4 regions of the Paenibacillus sp. PDC88 genome follow, and region 3 is predicted to be linked to each of the others. Evidence: riboswitches for the same ligand, from Rfam matches in the RefSeq annotation. Region 3 holds a riboswitch; each other region holds the start of a gene.
What was found. A riboswitch is a leader RNA that binds a small molecule or an ion and turns the genes downstream of it on or off. The one in region 3 is predicted to bind cyclic di-AMP.

Region 1 (4,009 bases), on a different contig from region 3:
AAGGGTACATATTTGACTTCATGCTCAGACCTCTCCTTCATCTGATTAAGGGGGATGTATCGGTCACAGACTATCTTCGTATCGATGAATCCACGATTCAGGCTGCCTTTAATGAATGGACATATGAGAAGGATCCGATTCTGAGTGAGCTTTGTACCCGGTTCCTGGACCGTAAGCTCTATAAGTATGTGGAAGTGGATTATATTGAGCAGAAGGATATAAAGCGGATTGAAGATGCATTTCTCAAGGCAGGCTTGAATCCAGCCTATGACCTTGAAATTGATTTTCCTACCGATCTGCCGTATGATGTGTTCCGACCTGATATTGCGGGGAGCAAGAGACAGATCATTATTCTAGACAAGCAGGAAAGACAAAGAGATATATCCGAAGTATCCGAGATTGTTCGCTCCATTAGCGGCATGCAAAAAGGGAATTATCATTTATACTTCCCACAGGAGAAGCTGATGAATGCACTGCCCAAGCTTCCACCGGAAATTGCCGGCATGTTTAAGTAATGTGAGACAAGATACAGCATTGAAAGGAGTAAGAATATATGATGTTATTCGACACACATACCCATTTGGATGCACCTGAGTTCGACGCTGACCGCGAGGAAGTGATTCAGCGCGCTGTCGAAAAGGGGGTTACCCGAATGATTAATATAGGATTTAATCGGGAAACGATTCCTACTACGATGAAACTTGCTGAAACCTATGATTTTATCTATGCGGCAGTAGGCTGGCACCCTGTCGATGCCATCACGATGAAGGATGGAGATTTAGAATGGATTGCATCATTATGTAAACATGAGAAGGTTGTTGCAATCGGTGAAATTGGCTTGGATTATCATTGGGATACTTCTCCCAAAGAGGTTCAGCATGAGGTGCTGCGCAAACAAATCGGACTGGCTAGAGAGATCGCTATGCCGATTGTGATTCATAACCGGGATGCGCATGAAGATATTATTCGAATTCTGCGTGAAGAGAAGGCGCATGAAGTGGGCGGAGTGATGCATTCCTTCTCAGGCAGCTGGGAAACTGCAAAAATGGCGCTGGATATGGGCTTTCATATCTCCTTCGGAGGGCCGATTACGTTCAAGAACGCGAAGCAGCCCAAAGAGGTGCTTGCAAAGGTACCGCTTGACCGGCTCTTGATCGAAACGGATGCTCCATACTTGACTCCACATCCATTCCGCGGCAAGAGAAATGAGTCAGCTCATGTGGCCTTGGTAGCAGAAATGGCAGCCGAGCTGAAGGGGATTTCTGTGGAGGAATTGGCAGAGATTACGACCGCAAATGCACTGGAACGATTTGACATTCGTTAAAAGACAGAGGAAAATAGGCGAAAAAGTGAGTAAAACGGAGCGATTAAACTTTTTGTAAGACTTTTTCGCTGATTATTACAAATTTTTAACCAATTATTTAGAAAAACATAGTTGAATACTGCTTTACAACATGTATCGAAACAGGATATCATCGTTTCAGTGAATTGTTGATTGTTGGTAAAGTCCATTTTACATTGAGTTGATTTACCACTTTGAATTCACTTCATGAGTCATTCTCGCTGAATCTTTTGTAATTTAACAAAGAACGGGGGAACCGATATAGTGGTCTGCTGCTAGTCAGAAGATGGAATTAAGAGAGTTGTCTCTCTTGCTCTGACCACTGTATTTGATTTCAACACTTGAGTCTTGGGGTGAACGTAAAGGACAGCTGCCATGAGCAGCCTGGATCTGAGCGGGGGCGACTCTTACGCCCGAACCCGACAGCTAACTCCGTAAGCGTATTGAAGAGGCAAAACTCGTGCATGATGTTTCCGATATTCTCATTTGAACTTATCGGAGCCACGAAAGAGTTCCTCTTAAACTCTTTTTTGGCTTCTTTGTTTTAGGAGAATAAAAGTTACATTGTCGTCATACTGTTGGTTAACAGGAGGTGACATCATGCTGCGAAGAGTGGCACATGATGCAGAATCGGACGGGAGTTTCTCCGGTTTTGTAGACAAATCGGTATAGTCGCGTCAAATACAATCATGCAATACTCTTGACGGCGGGACTATGAAGGAGGACGGAGGAAGTGGGAAATTTCCAACTAGAGGAGACCCATGAGTCACCATCATCCAGCAAGTCTTTCGCGTTGCGATGGAAGCATGAGAATCTGCGTCAGATCACACTAGTCGCAATCTTCTCAATCGCACTGTTAGTCATGATCTCACTCATTGTGTATGGTCAGGGAGGCAAAGAAATCTCAATTGTCGTGGACGGCAAGGTTCAAACCTTGGAAACACGTGAAGGAATGCTTAGTGAAGTGCTGGATGAGCATTCAATCGCAGTCAGTCCACATGACGAAGTATCGATGTCTTTGAGTGATGAGATTGAAGATGGGGATCGAGTAACAATTAACCGGGCCGTAGCGATTAACGTAACGGCAGACGGTGAGACAGAGCAAGTTTATACAACACAGGATACCGTTAAGGAAGCACTTGCTGCTCATAGCATCGAAGTATCAGAAGATGATAAAGTATATCCTGCTGCTGACACTGCGGTGAAGGCAGATCTTAATATTCGAGTAGTCCGGGTGACTAAGCAAACAGCGTCACAAGAAGCTTCGATTCCGTTCAAGGTGATCAAGACGGCTGACCCAAGCTTGTACAAGGGCGATAACCGGGTCATTCAGAGCGGTAAGGAAGGCGTGATCGTCCAGACGATCGAGAAGACCTTCCAGGATGGCGAATTGGTGTCCAAGAAAATGACGGGCAAGAAGGTTCAAACAAACCGTGTCGACAAGGTCATTGCCGTAGGAACGAAGAAGAAGCCTGAGCCAGTTCAGGAAACCGTGGTTGCCTCTGCAAGTGAAGCTGAAGCTGCAACTGCAACTGCTTCTAAAGCTTCTAATGCATCCTCTTCGAAATCGTCAGCAAATCTGGCTGATAAAGTGAAGAAGGTATCTGCTTCAAGTGACAGCGATTCTGTCACGAAGGACGGAGTTACATTCAAGGCCAAAAAAGTGCTAAGCAATGTATCTATGACGGCCTATTCCTCAGAACAAGAGGGCATTGGTACGAAGACGGCTTCCGGCACGCGTGTACAGGAAGGGCGTACCATTGCAGTTGACCCTGATGTGATCCCTCTCGGATGGTGGGTATACATTGAAGGCGTAGGATTCCGTCGTGCCGAAGATACAGGCGGCGCAATCAAAGGCAACAAAATTGATGTGTATTATGACAGCTTGGAGCAGGCACTCAATTTTGGTCGCAAAAAAGGTAAAACAGTATACGTTATCGGTCCGGTGAAGCCGGAACTGAATTAAAATATATTTTACAATGCGTCCCTGATGTTATAGTATTAACATCAAGATTAGGTGATGCTATATAAGGTGAACGAAAGTTTAGACAGCAAGTCTATCGTTTGCCTCTTACATGCAGAAGAGGAGTTTTTCCTCTTCTCTTTTTGTTTAGAAAGGAAGTCATGTGGTCATGATTAAAGAAATCATTGTCGTTGAAGGCAGGGATGATACCGTAGCCATCAAGCGTGCAGTGAATGCAGATACAATTGAAACCGGCGGTTCTGCTATAAACGCCCGTATACTTAAGAAAATTGAGCTTGCTCAGCAAAGAAGAGGTGTTATCGTCTTTACGGACCCTGATCATGCAGGCGAGCGAATTCGCAAAATAATATCGAACAAGATTCCCGGCGTGAAGCATGCCTTCATTAAGGAGCAGGATGCGACCCGCAAAGGTGATATTGGTGTGGAGAATGCATCTCCTGACTCTATCCGCGCAGCACTGTCCAAGGTGCATACAACCTATGATGGAGCTAAGCCGCTCATAGACTGGCAAGATCTGATTGAAGCCGGACTCATCGTCCATAAGGACGCCGCAAATCGGCGTATGATGCTGGGTAACATTCTGGGCATAGGATATTGTAATGGCAAGCAGCTGCATAAGCGGCTGACGATGTTTCAGATAAGTCGTGAGGAATTTGTACGAGCACTAGAGCAAATAGAACGTG
Region 2 (4,009 bases), on a different contig from region 3:
TGTCCAATATGATGCACTCCGGAGTACATAACATCGCTTTGTTTGTTCGTCGTAAATATCGATCCCTGATGGATCATTTAGGGGAAGGCGCGCCATGGGATCTGGACCGCAAGCATGGAGGATTATTCATATTGCCGCCGGATTGGAATGATCCCACGGACAGATCAAAAGGAGACCTGCAGCATTTTCATAACAATCGTGATTTTTTCCTGAGAGGGTCTGGAACACATATTATTCATACCGGCAGCCAGCATCTCTACACAGCTGATTATAGAGAGATGTTTAATTATCATATGGAAACACAGGCTGACATCACCCTGCTGTATAAAAAAGCAGATGAAATTCTCCCAGAATATGAATCAAGCATCCGAATCGATGTGGATAACGGATGGGTCACGGAGATGCATGGGGAAGGTGGACATCCCAATATCTATTTAGGTGCATTTATTGTAGAGAAGCAGCTGTTCCTGAAATTAATAGATCATTGTATTGCTCATGGCCACAATCATTTCTTTCGAGATGGAATACAGAACAATCTGACCAATCTCAAAATCGCAGCTTATGCTTATGATGGATATCATGCCGTGATTAACTCTGTGGACAGCTATTACCGCAACAGTCTGGAGCTGCTTCAGCAGGAACAGTACAATCAGCTGTTTAAATATCATGAGGTGCATACCAAGATTAAGTATGAGCCGCCAACTCGTTATTTGGAACAGGCCGAAGTCAGTAATTCCTTAATTGCGAATGGATGCGTTATTGGGGGAACGGTGGAGAACAGTATCATTTTTAGGGGTGTTAAGATACATAGCGGGGCGCGAATACGTAACTCGATTATTATGCAGAAATGCGTAATTGAGGAGAATGCGGTGCTTGAGAACGTGATATTGGATAAGGATGTACACTTGTCTGCGGATCGCAGGTTGATCGGTGATGCCAAGAAGCCCTATGTCATTGCGAAGAGCAGCCAAATCTAAACGTAATGCTCCAAGCCCTTGCTGTGTCATATACATCAGAAGGTCCAGGAATCATTCCTGGACCTTCTTCATTTATTTTATATGCTTGTACTATTGTTTGAACGATAATATATCGGGTAATGTAATTATAATCCAGCTCTCTCAGCAGAGGCCGGGCTCAGTATTCTTTTGGCTCCGTAGTACTTGGAGCTCCAGTATCCTTTGTTAATCGGTGTAATGGCGATCCCTTTGGATGAGGTAGCGGACACAAATTGATTGTTGCCAAGGTAAATTCCCACATGTGAAACACCGGATCCGCTGGTATTAAAGAAGACAAGATCTCCCTTTACAAGCTCGGATTTCTTGATAGCCTGTCCTTTATGGAATTGCTGTTTGGAGCTGTGAGGCAGATTCACACCAAGCTGCTTATATACATAACGAGTAAATCCGGAGCAATCGAATCCGGATAGAGTGGAACCACCAAATTGGTAAGGTATGCCTACGGTATTGTTAACTGTTTTAGATAGAATAGATGCGGATGCTTCTGTAACTCCTGCGGAGAATAATAGAGCGAACCCTAGTGCCGCTGCTGTTAGTGTCTTTTTCAAAGTAAATAATACTCCTTCCAATGCCTGCGAGGTTAGCTAAGGATTCGGTTGAAGGTTCCCTATGATCACTTTAATATTGATCAATTCACCCATAAATGGTCGGGTCCCCCGCTTCTTGGTGCGAGAATTCGGCAGTTATCAGTCATACACCTAATGATTTCGACAACGAAAGTGACATTAATGATTACGAAATTGTTACTTTATCTACTTTTGGATTTTATCATTCACTGGTATATTTATCAACTCTCTTTTCCGAAGTTTGGCATAGTTTTTTCGTTGTTGTGTAAAATAAATCGTGAAGTGCTCGTTAAACCGAAGGTATAGGAACTTTGGAAGGTGTTCATTCGTTCATAAATTTCTGACAAACTTGTCATTAGTTTTTGTCGAATTTAGTAGATTGAGGAGTTAAGTATCATCCAAGAATAGAAAATCCCTCACTTCCAGGATTGAAGTGAGGGATTTTCATATGATGAGTATGATATTTCTATTCATCGTGCTGCTCGATTACAATGATATATTCGTTCGAGTGAACTTCCAGTGTATATTCCTTGTTCTCAAACAAATAAGTAAATAATACAGTAACGTACCCTTTTAACAAATCGGATGGCAGAAGTCCTTCGATATTCACACGAACGATATATTCAATCTCTGCATATTGTCCCGGCTCAAGAACCCCTATGATGAGTATCCCGTCTATCAAATCTTGTATTGAGAAGGGCTTTATGGTCCCATCCTGGAAGTGCAAGATTCCCCTCATAAGCGCTGTACCCGGTGGAATGAGACCTCGCAGCGATAGAGCTGCTGCAAGATTTCCCGTATTGCGAACCAAGATTCGTATGGTGACCTCATCACCCCGCTCAACCCGGACAGGCTGTGAAGTGAGCTCCGCCTGAATAACAGGTGCAAGAAATAATACCTGGACCTCTGTCTCCTCACGAAGCGAGACCGTTCTGCTATCGGTCAGTCGATACGTAAACTGGAGAGCTGCTTGATTGATCAGATTCATCTGCGTAAATCGGGAATAGGGGGTGAAGGATACAAGGGCTCGGTACGTAATGACCGTTCTGGATCCAGGAAACAAAGTACCCAGCCTTATGCCTAGCACAGGATTGGCATTGTGAACCTCGACCCCGTTGATTTGAACCGAATAATCTTCGAAGATAAGACCTTGTGGAAAATTCATATAGTAAACAGCCTCGATCGGGAGATCCCCTTCATTTAGTATCACAGCAGTAAACTGTACAGCGCCTCCATAGGTGACTTGACCAGGCATGACCGTTACGACCATGTTCACGACGGGTTCAACTGGGGAAAGAACGACTTCATTGGAACTGGTCTGTACAGGCACGCCGTCAGAGGTGTAAGCAACGAGTACTTCGCTCGATAAAGGACTACTAACGCTGAGCACACGAACTTGGTATGTCAGCTGTACAACCTCTCCAGGATTAATGACGGGAAGTATAAAGCCTTGAACAGGATCAAGACCCGGAGAGATGATACCGTTAAGTATCACACTCCCCGGAACAAAGCTCATTCCTGCAGAGAGCACTACGCTCAATCTCGCATTGAGCACGGGTACGGAGCCTGTATTTTGAATCGTTACAGTAAAAGTAATAACATCTCCAACAAAGGTTTGAAGCGTGTTGGCACGCTGAGATATGGTCAGCTGCGCATTGGCAATTGCAATCCGCACACCGTTAGAAGTGACGTATCTCGTGATGGTTCGACCATCCAAAGTTTGAAAAGTATACGCTGCACTTGCCACATTGAAGATCTCGTTAGAAGGCGGAAGGCTGGTGACAATGGCTTGAAAACTGATATTGGCTGCTGAGCTGCTGGCAACGATACCTATATTCAGAGGTGAAGAAATGTCTACACCCGGAAGAGGCTGCCCATTCCGAAGCACACTGTTAACAATAAATTGCAGACCTTCCGGGATCGCATCCTGCACAATAACCTCTGCATCGGCGTTCCCTGTGTTAGCAATGTTCAGCTCGTATGTGATGATGCTGCCTAATGCAGCTTGCGTAACGGAAGCTGATTTTTGAATCGTGATTACCGGGCCGGTTAGTGGAATGCTCACCAGGTTGGAATAAGCTACACCACCTGTTGCTCCTGATATAAAAGTAACCGACGTTTGGTTCTGAAGAAGGCGTTCCTGATTCGGATCCAGGCTCATATCAAGACAACCTGCACCTGGAATGTAACTGCGACAGAGGTACCTTCTTCGATCGTTCCTACATTGATGCCTGAATTTGGATTGGCTGAAGGTCTTGGTACACCGTCTACGGTAACACTGCCTGTGACAAAAATTGTGCCAATTGGTACAGGGTCAACCATGATGACATTGTTCACTTCTGTAATCCCGTTATTGGTAATAACGACAGTATATGTGATGACATCTCCCACGACAGCATCAATTGCAGGGGAGCTCTTCACTACAGT
Region 3 (4,009 bases):
AGGCTGAACGTATAGTCCTGCTCGTCTGCTCATCAAATTCACAACTTTATAAGAGCAGCCGATCAGCAATTTGCGAATATAAGGAATGTTGTATTCTCCGGTATCTCCGTCCAGTAGATGGGTGCTGACAATATCGGAATGTCCCTGATACATGGAAATTAAGCTGTCCAGGCTGCCTACGTAGGATCTAAGCGGCCTGATGCCAGGCGAGCGCTTCTCTATATGCCGCACCAAAATATCGAGGCTCATATCTTGTCCTGTAATCACCACTTGCCTTACTCCCTGAGTCGTCACCTGAACAGCTGGTGGATTCGCAGGAGCATCGATCACCGGAGTTAAAGATCTTGTCTCCTCACTAGAATATTGACCAACCCCTTTGGAGCGCTGCTTGTACGCCTCAAGATCAGAGTGGTCGACCCGCATCTGCTTACCTACACGATAGGCTGTAAGCTGCCCCTTCTTAATCAGATCGTACACCGTTAATTTTGATATTTTTAGTAGCTGGGCGATTTCCTCGGTTGTATAGGAAATATCAGTCACATCTGCCACCCCTCTTGTCAGGTATGCAATAACAAATGATTAATGCTATTGATTGTACCATACTCTTTTCTTACCCTCGTATTGTAATTGTTCAAAGAACCAATATAATATATTTAATTATATCTAATTATAATCAAATATATCGATTGGATGGAGATTATGTTAAAACAAACGAAGCTTAGTATGATTTCTTTCTTCCTTCTAGCTCTGGTATTCATATCTGCCTGTGCATCACCCAATGCTTCTTCACCATACCCTTCAGCAGACCATAACAATTCGGACAGCAGCGCATCCTCGACTCCTTCATCTGAACGCACAGAGCTGACGATCTCAGCGGCTGCAAGCTTAACTGATGTACTGGAGGAACTACAGCCCCGCTTTGAGACAGCTCATCCTGGTATAAAGCTCAGCTTCAACTTTGGCGGCTCCGGCTCTCTTCAGCAGCAGATTGAGCAAGGGGCACCGGCTGATCTGTTTCTGTCAGCAGCTGAGAAAAATATGCAGACCCTTATAGATAAGGGGCTCATGGATACAGAAAATACGACTACGCTGTTAACCAACGAGCTCGTACTGATTACTTCCAGCAGCAACGAGCTGCCTATATCCTCTGAGCAGGATCTCACTGCTAAAGATATCAAGATTGTTGCCCTTGGCATACCTGAAAGTGTACCTGCAGGAAGCTATGCACAAGAGGCGCTTACTTCGCTTGGCTTATATGAACAACTCCAACCCAAAATAGTTCAGGCCAAGGATGTGCGGCAAGTATTACAGTATGTCGAAACCGGGAATGCCGATGCCGGTTTTGTATACAAAACAGATGCACTTACTTCCAGCAAAGTGAAGATCGTGCACACTGTCGATCCCTCAAGCTACACAGCAATTACATACCCTGTAGGTGTGGTATTGGACAGTGCGCATCCCGAAGCGGCAAAAGCGGTTTATGACTTTTTACAGTCTTCCGAAGCCCAAGCTGTATTTACTAAATACGGGTTCTCGGTGCCTGAATGATGTCAGCTTCATTTGACTGGCATGACTTCTGGGCTCCTGTGCGCTTATCCTTACTGGTTGCCCTATTGTCCAGTGTTATCACGATTGTGATGGGCGGGCTTACTGCAAGATGGATGTCCAAGAGCAAGTTCAAAGGAAAGCTGCTGCTAGAAACAGCGTTTATGCTGCCAATGGTCCTTCCACCCACGGTTGTAGGCTTTCTGCTGCTCGTCCTGCTGGGGAGAAATAGCTGGATCGGAGCATGGATTGAGGCCATCTTTGCCGCACCTGTCGTATTCTCGTGGACAGCCTGTGTCATCGCCGCTGTTGTCGTCTCGTTTCCACTGGTGTATCAGACGATGAAGGTCGGATTTACGTCCATTGATTCCGAGCTTGAAGCTTCCGGACGCTCGATCGGTGCGAATGAATGGCAGGTATTCCGGTATATTACACTTCCACTCATCTGGCCTTCTGTTATTTCTGCTTATATTCTCGGATTTGCACGAGCGCTTGGTGAGTTCGGCGCAACGCTGATGCTTGCAGGCAATATTCCAGGAAAAACTCAAACCGTCCCTACGGCCATATACATTGCTGTGGACAGCGGGAATACGGTCATGGCCTGGGCCTGGACGATTGCGATCGTACTTATGTCGTTCCTGCTGCTGCTTCTGACAGGACGCAGAAAAAAGGATTAGCATTGTTTATATATATAAACAGAACCACTCCAATGCAGCGGCAGGAAATCAGTGAAATCAGTGTATGCAGCATAAATAATAGTTCAAACCAAACCCTTATGTGATTTTAACGAAGGGTTTTTTGGTGCTCAATTTATTAATATATTTTTGTTTTTGGAATTATTACAATATATGGATATAAAATGGGTCCCGAAAACAATTTATTTAGTTACAATATTGTTACTTTAATGGATACCTGTTTCAAATCAATGACAATTTATTACCCGACTTAGCGGAAATTATTCGAAAAAATCCGGTTCTTTCTATGTTTTATTCCAGTAATTGGTGTACAAAAAGTAAAACAAAGGTAACATTTTTGATACTTTTTAACCTTAATTTATTATATATTAATTACAGTTAATTCATATTAAAAAAGTGTGCCGAATCTATCAGAATAGTACGGGGGACGATTTACAATATTTGGGGTGAATGCAGCAGTTAAGAAATGCTAGAGTACCTTCTACTCGAACCCGACAACTAACCTCGGAGGCAATTGGAGGAAATTTTCAGAATGAAGAAGTTTGGTAAATATATGTTGTTCTCATCCCTGCTCGCAGCTGGGTTAATCATGGGTAATGGACAAGCAGATGCATCCTCATCCAGTACCAATACGGTAAATATTCAAGTGAACAGTAATCTGATCGATTTCCCAGATGCGGAGCCATTCCTGGATCAGAATTACAGTACACAAGTGCCTGTCCGCATGCTTGCTGACGAAATGAACTATACGATTAAAGTATTTAAGAGCGGAAAAGAAACAGTGGTCAAGCTGTCCAAGGGCGGTACAACCATTCGTATTCAAACCAACCAGACGACTGCGATGGTCAATAGCAGCAAAGTAAGTCTTGGCACGCAAGTGTTCATCCGAAATGACCGTACATATGTACCCATTCGTTTTGTATCAGAAGCCATGGGCTATGACGTAACTTGGAAAAAGGATCTTATGCTGGCCATGATCAGCACAACCGGTAAAACATACAGCCCTGCACTTGTTCCAAACGACCATGTCAAAGGCACCAGCATTGTAAATGAAGCGATGAATCACATCGGCGTTCCTTATGTTTACGGCGGTTCGACCACAAGCGGGTTCGACTGCTCTGGTCTGGTTAAATATGTATTCGATAAATACGGAGTATCCCTGCCGCGTACAGCAGCTACCCAATATAACCAAGGCTCATCTGTATCCAAAGGAAACCTGCAGCAAGGCGATCTGGTCTTCTTCAAGACAACAGGAAGCTCGATCTCTCATGTCGGTATCTATGTAGGAAACAATAATTTTATTTCAGCTACCAGTTCCTCCGGCGTAAAAATCGACAGCCTGGACAATACCTATTGGGGTCCTAAATACATCGGTGCAAAAAGAGTTCTATAAAATGAAATGTATATAATTAAAACCCCTTTGCTGCTTGCCTGCAAAGGGGTTCATTATGTATGCTCTGTATTGATACCTATAGCAAAGAAGCTGCCACAGTAATTTTGTGGCAGCTTCTTTTTATATATGATATTGGATTAGTTCGTAAACAGATGATTACCGATCTGCTTGATCGCTGGACGTTCCTTGCTCCATTCGGAGGTTGCGATCTCAGGGTTATAGTAGTACAGAGCTCCACCTGACGGATCCCAGCCATTGAGCGCACTCTTTGCCGCCTTGATCGCAGTCTCATCAGGAGCCAAATTGTATTGGCCGTCATCTACGGCGGTAAACTGTCTTGGCTGCAGAATGACCTCTGTGATGGAGTCCGGGAATG
Region 4 (4,009 bases), on a different contig from region 3:
CACTCCGATTTAAAATGACTAAAAAAGTTCTCCATACATGCGTTATCCCAACAATTCCCTTTTCTCGACATACTGGCAATCATCCCGTATCTTTTAAGACGTTGGTTATATTGGCGAGAGGTATACTGGAACCCTTGGTCACTATGTAGGAGAATTCCTTCAACTTTTTGTTTTTTTCTTGCCTTTGTGAGGGTATCCATCACAAGCTTGAGATCATTTCTTCGACTGATCTGATAGGAGATAATTTCGTTGTTATACAAGTCTTTAATAGCTGATAAGTATAGTCTCTGCCCGTTGAATATTAAATAGGTAATGTCGGTGACCCATTTCTCATTTGGTTTTGAAGCTCTAAATTCTCTGTTTAGAAGATTACTCGAGATCACATAGGCTTCTCGTTTCCCATAATAAAGTTTTTTCTTGCGGACGACCGCTTGAATCCCCATCCCGTTCATCAATCGTTGGATTCGTTTGTGATTTACTCGTAGTCCGTATTTCTTTTTAATCCATACTCTGACCCGTCGATATCCGTAAATTCCTCGTACCTCTTTATAGCATTCCGCTATCTTCTTTTTAATCTGTCTATTCTCAAGTTGCTTAGGTGAGGTGAACTTTTGCCTTTTTATCCATCGGTAATATCCACTCCTCGAGACTTGAGCGAGTCGACAAAGAAGGAGGACGCTATATCCGTTTTTGGTCAACTCCTCAATCACAGCAAACTTTTTGTTACAAGGTACTAAATCCATTCCACCTTTCACATCTTTAAGAGCTTTTTTAGCAATTCATTTTCAGCTTCAAGCCGTTTTATTTTAGTCTCAGGATCTTCAGTTCTTGTTCGTGGTCTACCTTTACCAGGACCTTTTGCTAATCCACATTTTTCTTTAAGCCCTGTTATTCCTTCAATTTTAAAATGCTCCACCCAACGGCGTACCAAAGAGTGATCGATTCCTAGCTCTTTTGCAACCGTTTTGTAGCCCATGCCATCTTTCAAGTATAAATCCACCGCTTTTTTCTTGAACGCTATATCATACGTTTTTCTAATTTCCCCCATAATAAATCCCCCCATAATAGACAGAGTAATGTGCTTGCTTTTTTCTGTCTACTATGAGGGGATCATATCATAATTACCTGGGCTTGTTTAATTACAAATCGTATTAGTGCAATACACTGACCATTTTTGTATAACTTTGTTTAGAGATGGTACGTCTTGCTGTAACGTATCGATCCTTGTAATATTTCTCAGTTAGTCTACTAATTCTTACACCTTTACTGCTGGAAGAATGAGCAAATTGCCCACTCCCGATATATATCCCCGCATGTGATATACCAGCACCACTTGTATTAAAGAATACCAAGTCACCAGGTTTTAGATTATTCTTTGATACCGGGGTACCAGTTTTTGCTTGGGCATTTGAGGTACGAGGCAGATTCAAATTGAATTTATCAAAAATGTATAATATAAATCCCGAACAATCAAATCCACTTGAAACTGAAGTCCCCCCCCACTTGTACTGGGTACCTACAACTTGACTTACTTCTGAACGCAATTTGGATTGATCATCAGCAAATGCATTGGTCGCACCGGCAGATAAAATTAAAGCAGAACCAATTAACGATATCATGAATTTCTTCAAACACATATTCTCCCTTCGGATGCCTACGGAGTTAGTTAAGAGTTAGTTAAGAGTTCGGTAGAAGGTCCCTTTATCCTTTCCAGTCAAGAATAATTCACTCAGAATGAATCCCCCGTTTTCAAAAATGAAACTAGGCAAAAAAATTAATTTTTTGTAACCCTACATAATGTAGTACATTTTCGTATATGTTGTCAATCACATCCTTCAAATCCATCTTTTATTTCATTTCATGACAATTTTCATTCAAATCGCTGCAATATCTAGAAAAATGAAATGAAAAATTCCACATTCTTTTTATAGTTGTTGATTATATATAAATAACAATTTTGTAACTAATTTAATTTCAATTTCCATGAAAAAACTCTAAGAGACAGATTACAAAATGCAGAATCAGTTAACTCACTCTACTATAAAGGAAGGAAAGGTGCATTCAACAATACAAACCTCCATTCATTTTAGAAAGATTACATTGTTGATTATTCAGTTTGTTTTTACCTCAACAAGCCTCACCACATCTGCACATACTTCATAATAAATATCGGCACGGTCTCTCGTGCATAAACGCTATTCGTTTACCTTGCATGCCTGCCATCGATCCACCATACAAGGTCAGTATTCTTCAAATACATTTTGGTATTGTTCATGAACAAAATCCAAGATTTATGTTTTAGTGTCAATCATCACCTTTCAAACTGTTTTAAAATATCCGGAAACCAAATCTTCTCATTGCTTTACTAGGACTTGAAACCTTTTGTAGGATTGAATATTATATAACCCAAATTTATGTAGAATTTGTGAAGAAAGCTTAATAAAAATATAAGATATTGGTCTTGTTATTGAACACAAATTACATAATTTTAGTTAAAATTAGTTTGCATTTTATCGCATCTTTCCATCTCCTATAAAATTCCTTTATTGTATCCTCGTGAAAAGAATGCAAATAAAAATCTAAACTAAATACATTGTACATGTTTAATTTAGTCTTAATGGGTAAAAATACTACGTGATGTAGTCCTACTTTCTTATCTATTACTTCACACTAAAGATCCTATGACGAGGTGAATTCAATGTATAATGACCCCAAAAAAAGCGTGAAACATCAATCACTGAACAATCATACGCAAGGGCACGAAAGTGAGAAGCATGGTGCCGAGCACCATCATAGTGGGGATAAGCATGCCGGTCATCATGTAGATGATTTTAAGAGACGCTTTTGTATTTCACTAATTATCACCATTCCTATCATAGCTTTATCGCCCATGATTCAGATGTCAATTGGTGTAAATTGGCGTTTCCCATATGACACTGTCCTGCTGTTTCTACTGTCTTCCTTTGTCTTCTTTTATGGAGGTAGGCCTTTTCTAGTTGGTGCATATCGGGAACTAAAACAAAAGAACCCAGGAATGATGACGTTAATTTCGCTAGCTATCGTTGTAGCTTACGTATACAGTTCATTAATCGTCATCGGGTTGACTAATGTAGATTTCTTTTGGGAACTAGCAACTCTTATTGTTATAATGTTGCTCGGTCATTGGCTAGAAATGAAATCTATTTTAGGTGCATCTAATGCGCTTGAGGAATTAGTGAAACTAATACCCTCTGAAGCACATCTTATTACTGTTGATGGAATCATCAAGGAAGTACGCGTGTCGGAGTTACGCCCAGATCAGAAAATTTTGATAAAACCCGGGGAACGAATTCCAGTAGATGGTATCGTTGTCAAAGGACAATCATCGCTTGATGAATCCATGCTTACAGGAGAATCTGTCCCTGTTATCAAAAATCCTGGAGATAGACTTATTGGAGGAGCTATTAACGGTGAAGGAGCATTAACTGTAACCGTAACTAATAGCGGCGAAAAGGGTTACCTATCCCAAGTTATTTCGCTGGTTAAGGAAGCCCAGGAATCTAAATCTAAAACTCAAAATTTGTCAGATCGTGCAGCAAAATGGTTGTTTTATGTCGCTTTAGGTGCTGGGTTAACAACCTTACTCGTGTGGCTCTCATTAGGTTACAGTTTTAATTTCGCAATACAGCGAATGGTAACTGTCATGATTATTGCGTGCCCACATGCTTTGGGTTTAGCTGTACCTCTTGTTGTATCTACTACCACCGCAATAGCAGCGAAAAAAGGGTTATTGATACGTAACCGCACTGCCTTTGAAGAAGCTCGAAAATTGAACGCTGTCGTATTTGATAAAACAGGAACACTAACTCAAGGTAGATTTGGAATAACCGATATTTTACCTGCCTCGGGATATACAGAGACTGAAATTCTTACTCTTGTGGGCTCCCTAGAAGCTCAATCTGAACATCCTATTTCTAAGGGTGTAGTGGAAGAAGTGAAAAACCGTGAAATAAAAATATTTGAACCAGAA

Region 1: linked by a shared signal. The riboswitch ahead of BLW49_RS25835 (ubiquitin-like domain-containing protein) and the one ahead of BLW49_RS29040 (C40 family peptidase) in region 3 are both predicted to bind cyclic di-AMP.
Region 2: linked by a shared signal. The riboswitch ahead of BLW49_RS01110 (C40 family peptidase) and the one ahead of BLW49_RS29040 (C40 family peptidase) in region 3 are both predicted to bind cyclic di-AMP.
Region 4: linked by a shared signal. The riboswitch ahead of BLW49_RS23460 (C40 family peptidase) and the one ahead of BLW49_RS29040 (C40 family peptidase) in region 3 are both predicted to bind cyclic di-AMP.

The regions. Positions count from the first base shown of each region.
Region 1 covers NZ_FNNT01000014.1:11,287-15,295, forward strand. The annotation lists gene BLW49_RS25825 (HD domain-containing protein) at 1-515, shown strand, start outside; gene BLW49_RS25830 (TatD family hydrolase) at 554-1,324, shown strand; cyclic di-AMP (ydaO/yuaA leader) riboswitch at 1,552-1,798, shown strand; gene BLW49_RS25835 (ubiquitin-like domain-containing protein) at 2,076-3,308, shown strand; gene rnmV (ribonuclease M5) at 3,475-4,009, shown strand, end outside.
Region 2 covers NZ_FNNT01000001.1:270,298-274,306, reverse strand. The annotation lists gene glgD (glucose-1-phosphate adenylyltransferase subunit GlgD) at 1-977, shown strand, start outside; gene BLW49_RS01110 (C40 family peptidase) at 1,103-1,564, opposite strand; cyclic di-AMP (ydaO/yuaA leader) riboswitch at 1,571-1,708, opposite strand; gene BLW49_RS01105 (DUF11 domain-containing protein) at 2,049-3,743, opposite strand; gene BLW49_RS01100 (beta strand repeat-containing protein) at 3,740-4,009, opposite strand, start outside.
Region 3 covers NZ_FNNT01000004.1:505,636-509,644, reverse strand. The annotation lists gene BLW49_RS15725 (substrate-binding domain-containing protein) at 1-549, opposite strand, end outside; gene modA (molybdate ABC transporter substrate-binding protein) at 700-1,548, shown strand; gene modB (molybdate ABC transporter permease subunit) at 1,545-2,222, shown strand; cyclic di-AMP (ydaO/yuaA leader) riboswitch at 2,630-2,767, shown strand; gene BLW49_RS29040 (C40 family peptidase) at 2,773-3,633, shown strand; gene BLW49_RS15705 (cell wall hydrolase) at 3,771-4,009, opposite strand, start outside.
Region 4 covers NZ_FNNT01000010.1:41,801-45,809, forward strand. The annotation lists gene BLW49_RS29545 (IS3 family transposase) at 1-743, opposite strand, end outside; gene BLW49_RS23455 (transposase) at 752-1,048, opposite strand; gene BLW49_RS23460 (C40 family peptidase) at 1,152-1,631, opposite strand; cyclic di-AMP (ydaO/yuaA leader) riboswitch at 1,636-1,778, opposite strand; gene BLW49_RS23465 (copper-translocating P-type ATPase) at 2,699-4,009, shown strand, end outside.